2 linked regions of the Flocculibacter collagenilyticus genome follow. The protein of the gene in region 1 interacts with the protein of each later gene in a pairwise test. Links are inferred from orthologs where the notes say so. Each region holds a gene or a part of one and is shown on either strand. Other genes may lie near its edges. The genes, in order: recA and dprA.

Region 1 (3,135 bases):
GCGTTGTTTGATAGACACAATAATTTAGCCAATTATTAAATAATAAATGACCATGACTTTGCCATTTATTACGCGGCTTATTTAACGACTTACTATGTGCTAGCCCGCTGGCCTGTGTTGAAAACTCACTTAACTCACTGCACTCACTTAACTCACTACACTCACAATCAAGTAAGCTCGCTTCAGTTACATTAACGTGTTCAGGATAATAATTTTCAGGTGCTGTTAATTCATCATTTTTTTCACGATTTTTTTCATTATTAGCAAGATCGCGTACATATTCTTGGTGAAGCGTTAATGCATCATATTCTGGATGACCCGTTACAAAAACAAACGGCTGTTTAATACTTTTTATTAAATACGCTCCCACCTCTTCTGAACCCGCTAAAATGTCTAGTGCATGACACTGCATTATCTGCTCGACTGGCGCTTGTACATAGCGTGAGTGTGGCACCCAGAATTCGTCATCAAAACCCTGCATAATTGGTTCATGCTGACAATATTGTTGATGTAAATATATCCCGCTGAGCTTTTTTTCTCGTAAACAGCGCTCTATACCATAAAAATAATACAGCGCCGCATGCGCAGCCCAGCATAAAAATAAACTGCTGGTTACATTCTTTTCAGCCCAACGAAACACTTCCTGTAACTGATCCCAATAGGTGACCTCTGTATACGATACTAAACCTAGCGGAGCACCTGTAATGATTAAGCCGTCATAACAAGTCGACTTTATCGCAGAAAAATATTGATAGAAGCTATCTAAATGCTGATGACTGGTATGTTTACTTTTATGCTGATCTAAACGAATAAAGTCTACTTCTACTTGTAACGCCGAGTTTGCAAGCAACCTTAATAACTGTATTTCTGTTACTTCTTTATTAGGCATCAAATTTAATATCGCTAACTTTATAGGCCGAATGTCTTGCTGGGATGCACGGCTATTAGGCATAACAAATACATTTTCGCGCTGTAATGCATTAATAGCGGGCAAGTCATCTTGTACTCGTATCGGCATAATTCACATCTCACTCTATATCTTTAATCAAGTGCGTTTTTATAAAAGCAGGCTGATCACTCAACATGTCTCTTTGAGTTGATATAAACAGTGTTGAATTATTTTTTAGACATGTCAACATCTGGATGGCTAAAAGTAAAAAATAACGGTTTAGCTAATATACCGACTAATGATTTATTTGTGCTTAGAAAAGATAGTTGGGCATTATGTAGAGAGTTAACGGCAATATTGCACAAAAAAAATGGCCGCTAATGCGACCATCTTTTTTAATGCTTAATGGAATAAACTATCGAATAAGGTTTACTCTCCTAATACAACTTCCTCGCCTTCTTCAGGCTTAATCGTTGCTTTAAGTAGCAGCATGTCGCGTAATTTCGTTTCAATTTCATTCGCAATATGCGTATTTTCTTGTAAAAACTTAATGCTGTTCGCTTTACCTTGGCCTACTTTCTCACCATTGTACGCGTACCAAGCACCCGACTTATCAACAACATCGTGCTTAACACCTAAATCTAGTAACTCGCCTTCTTTCGAGATACCTTTACCGTACATAATAATAAACTCTGCTTGTTTAAATGGCGGTGCTACTTTGTTCTTCACCACTTTAACGCGAGTCTCGTTACCAATGACTTCATCACCCTCTTTTACTGAACCTGTACGACGAATATCTAAACGTACCGATGCGTAAAATTTAAGTGCGTTACCACCTGTCGTTGTTTCAGGGTTACCGAACATTACACCAATTTTCATACGAATTTGGTTAATGAAAATACATAGCGTATTTGAACGCTTAATGTTACCTGTTAATTTACGTAATGCTTGCGACATTAAACGCGCTTGCAAGCCAACATGAGTGTCACCCATATCGCCTTCAATTTCGGCTTTTGGTGTTAGTGCAGCTACTGAGTCAACAACAATCATGTCAACCGCGTTTGAACGTACTAGCATGTCGGCAATCTCTAACGCTTGCTCACCTGTATCAGGTTGAGATACCAGTAACTCAGCCACGTTTACGCCTAGGTTTTCTGCATAAACAGGATCTAATGCATGCTCAGCATCAATAAACGCACAAGTTTTGCCTTTCTTCTGTGCTTCAGCGATGGTTTGTAACGTAAGGGTTGTTTTACCTGATGACTCTGGACCATAAATTTCAATAATACGACCCGTTGGTAAACCGCCTATACCTAAGGCAATGTCTAGTCCAAGTGAGCCAGTAGATACAGACTCAATATCTAACGCTTGTGAGTCACCTAAACGCATAATTGAACCTTTACCGAATTGGCGTTCAATTTGTGAAAGTGCTGCGCCTAACGCTTTTTCTTTATTGTTGTCCATTTTATACCCCAACTGATCTAATGATCGTATTATTTGTATTCAATTTAATGCCAAGAAGTATACTGTATACTCGTACAGTATCAACCCCTGTATAATAAAATTTTAAAATTTTTTCTTAATAGCGATGCTATCTTATTGTTTTAAAAACTATCTGCTAGTTCATAAGCACAGGCTAATGCTTTATAAATAGTTTGCTGTCTTACAGTACTGCGATCGCCGTCAAACACATGCCTTTCTGTCTTAACTACGAGTCGACCTGCTAACGTATGCGCCCAAGCAAACCATACTGTTCCAACGGGTTTTTCGTCACTACCACCATCTGGCCCCGCAACACCACTAACAGCAATGGCAATATTTGCATTAGCAGCAGTTAGCGCGCCTTGCGCCATTTCACTTACCGTCAGTTCACTTACTGCCCCATATTTGATTAATGTACTTTCTTGCACATTAACCAATGTTTGTTTAGCGTGATTGCTATAAGTAACAAAACTCTGATCTAAATAAGCAGAGCTACCTGCAATTTCTGTAAGCGCATAGGCAATCCCACCACCTGTACATGATTCAGCAGTGGTGATTTTTAACTTTTTAGTTGATAATAGCTGGCCTAAATCAGCTGACATTTTTACAATGTTTTCGCTTAAATCCATGGCGTTTATAGCGCTCATAAAATGTATACCCAATAAATAACACTAGATTAAAAATTATGCCTTCAGACGTTTCATCAGAGCAACAATTTCAAAATCATACCCCTATGATGCAGCAGTATCTACGATTAAAGTCGC
Region 2 (3,112 bases), 3.2 Mb from region 1 along the record:
GCAATATATCGTGAAGGTGAGCCGTACTTCGATTATCAGTCTGATGTTGAACTAGGCCGCGAAGCGATTTTTGTTGGCACACTGCGTGCGTTTCGTTCGGGCAATATCGATAAGAATATTCCTGCCTCGGCAACCGTAACCAGTGTGCGTAAAGAAATTAAACCGGGCGATAAATTATTACCTGCATCTGATGGGCAAACCTTACCTGCATTTTTCTCAATGCGCAGCCCAGAAAGTAATGTAGAAGGGCGTATTATTGCATCCACTTCAAAGTTACGTGAATTTAGCAAAATGGATGTGGTAGTTCTTAACCTAGGTGAAGCGCAAGATATGAAGGCTGGGCATATGCTGGATATTGTGCGTCAATCACCGCAAGTGATCAAAACCTTGAATGGGCCTAAATACGCTGAAGATTCATCTAAGTTTGACAAATTACTCGCTGAAACGAAAAAACCGTTAAAAATGGTATTAGAAGACACTAAAGAAGACATCGTTATTATGCCTAGAGAAAAAGTAGGTGAATTGATGGTTTTTAAAGTGTACGAGAAAATTGCTTATGCCATGGTAATGGATACGTACAGACCTGTGCGTGTGGGCGATAAAGTAATTACCCCATAATTTATACTAAAATCGGCGTAAATTAAAATAAACACGAACAGCGCAGTAATTACTGCGCTGTTTTATATCACACCTGCGACAACAAGGAATGTCTGTGGCAAATCAACATTTAGACGTATTACGTCAACTTCTCATCCTTCAACAACTTCCTAAGCTTGGCACGAAAGGGCTACTCAAACTGTTGTCTAGATTTTCGTTAGACACACTGTTTGCTATGCCGAATGACGCGTTATTGCAGCTTGGACTTAGTGAAAGCCAAGTTGCTCGTTTACATCGGCCAAATGAGGCCTATCTCAATACTGTTTTTAGTTGGCTAGAGCAGAGTCAGCATTATGCCATTACCCTATTTGATGACGCCTATCCTGCGTTATTGAAGGAAATGAGTGATCCGCCACTTATTTTGTACGTTGCTGGTAATCCAAACGTTTTGCATCAGCCGCAAGTTGCAATCGTGGGCGCAAGAAGTGCTACACCGTCAGGCTTAAATAATGCGCATCAATTAGCAAAAGAACTTACGCATCGGCATTGGGTAGTGACCAGCGGTTTGGCAATGGGAATTGATGGCGCTGCACATAAAGGGGCGTTAGCGGGAGCTGGCCAAACAGTAGCAGTATTGGGAACTGGGCTAAATAATATTTACCCGAAACGTCATCAGAGATTAGCGCAACAAATTATGGAGCAGGGCGCACTAATATCAGAGTTTGTGCCGAATACACCAGCAAAGCCAGAAAACTTTCCGCGGCGCAATCGCATCATTGCAGGGTTAAGTTTGGGTACTCTGGTTGTTGAAGCTGCCGTTAAGAGTGGTTCGCTGATTACTGCAAGGTTGGCACTTGAACAGAACCGAGAAGTCTTTGCCGTACCTGGCGCAATAACGAATCCTTTAGCACAAGGTTGTCATCATTTAATTAAGCAAGGTGCCAAGTTAGTGGCCTGTGTAGACGATATATTAGAAGAGCTTCCCTTAACTGCGCCTCAGCCTTTGCAGGCAAGTTTAGCCTTAGACATTGATGTGAATGAGCAGAAAGACACTAAATCAAGCAACCAGGTCAATGCTGATGATGCAAAATTATTAGCGCAGATCGATTATGACGTAACACCGACAGATTTAATTGCCCACCGCTATCAGCAAAGTATTGATATTGTTATGATTAAGTTGATGGAGTTAGAGTTATCAGGATTAATTCAGGCAGTCCCGGGTGGCTATGTACGCGTTAATTAAATGAGATGGCCCACTGATGTCGTGCTAAAGTAAAAAAAATTACGCCGATATATAATTAGAAGTAAGATTTTTTTTAAAAAACGGTCTATATATAGAAATAGAATAAAACGACATTGAAAGAGGAGGCTGGCTGATCAATATAGGTAACCAAACCATAGTCTGACGCCTTTCTTGTCGATGTTTTGATTGGCAGCGCACTTTGCCATTGGAACAGGTGTTAAGCGTTGCGTTTAATCTTAGCCAAGAAACTGGGCGGCATTTTCTGATAGTGTTAGTTAGCTATCATAATAATAAGTTGAGGAGGGTTTTACCATGTTTGATATCCTCATGTATTTGTTTGAAAACTATATTCATAGCGAAGCGGACATTTTTGTAAACCAAGATGATTTAACCGACGAGCTAACGAAGGCAGGTTTTCATAAAGATGAAATCTATAAAGCATTAGCTTGGCTTGAAAAATTGGCCGATTTACAAGAAAGCCATGTAAAGCCTTATTTAACTAAAGCAAGTTCAGCGTCTATACGTGTGTATACCGATGAAGAAATGTTGCGGTTAGATTGCCAATGCCGAGGTTTTTTGTTGTTTCTTGAACAAATCAATGTTCTTGACTTTGCAACGCGGGAAATGGTCATTGATCGGGTAATGGAGATTGACTCACCATTTATCAGTTTAGATGATTTAAAGTGGGTGGTGCTGATGGTGCTGTTTAATGTACCGGGGCAGGAGTCTGCTTATGCGCAAATGGAAGATTTAATATTTGATGAACAAGAAGGGCCGCTGCATTAGCGGCCTTCTTATTATTTAGCCATAAACCTACACTGGTGTAGGACGAAACTGTACGGCTGTGTCATAATGCGCCAAGATGAGTGTATGTGCGGAGCGTATTGTGAGTAAAATTGATAGCGATTTATTTAACACTGGTGAGCAACCGCAAGCACCGTCCAACTGTCCTGAGTGTGATGGCGCGCTAGTGCTAAAACACAGTAAAAATGGCCCTTTTTGGGGATGTAGTCAATATCCGTCCTGTACTTATGTTAAAGCAACACATGAAAACCAATCACATACTGTTAAGTTATTAGATTTATCCTGCCCTGGTTGCACATCACAACTGGCGGTTAAAAGCGGTCGCTTTGGTTTATTTATTGGCTGCACAGCGTTTCCAGCATGTACTTATGTGGCTGACTTAGCGCATACAGATGACGAAGGAGTTGCCTGCCCTGCGTGTTCAGCAGGTCAGTTAGTGCAGCGAGCTAATAAATACGGTAAAAGCTT

The links.
Region 2: the proteins of recA (region 1) and dprA interact in binary tests that used the Bacillus subtilis proteins (3 or more experiments, as listed by UniProt). The link is inferred for Flocculibacter collagenilyticus from one-to-one orthologs.

The regions. Positions count from the first base shown.
Region 1 is NZ_CP059888.1:3,207,570-3,210,704, forward strand. Bases 337-3,135 are described here. They hold recA (recombinase RecA), read right to left. Parts: upstream 2,354-3,135; coding sequence 1,319-2,353; downstream 337-1,318. Other genes in these bases: HUU81_RS14245 (homoserine O-succinyltransferase), read right to left, coding at 337-1,018; HUU81_RS14255 (CinA family protein), read right to left, coding at 2,494-3,000; mutS (DNA mismatch repair protein MutS), read left to right, coding at 3,057-3,135. Outside these bases: more of HUU81_RS14245, read right to left, coding at 1-336. UniProt on the Bacillus subtilis protein: Multifunctional protein involved in homologous recombination, DNA repair and competence.
Region 2 is NZ_CP059888.1:34,404-37,515, forward strand. What follows is about bases 1-2,776. They hold dprA (DNA-processing protein DprA), read left to right. Parts: upstream 1-712; coding sequence 713-1,840; downstream 1,841-2,776. Other genes in these bases: HUU81_RS00130 (LysM peptidoglycan-binding domain-containing protein), read left to right, coding at 1-618; HUU81_RS00140 (DUF494 family protein), read left to right, coding at 2,153-2,626; HUU81_RS00145 (DNA topoisomerase family protein), read left to right, coding at 2,727-2,776. Also shown: more of HUU81_RS00145, read left to right, coding at 2,777-3,112. UniProt on the Bacillus subtilis protein: Protein that helps load RecA onto ssDNA during transformation. Binds cooperatively to circular ssDNA, is able to bridge different segments of DNA. Favors the loading of RecA onto SsbA- or SsbB-coated ssDNA and formation of RecA-DNA filaments.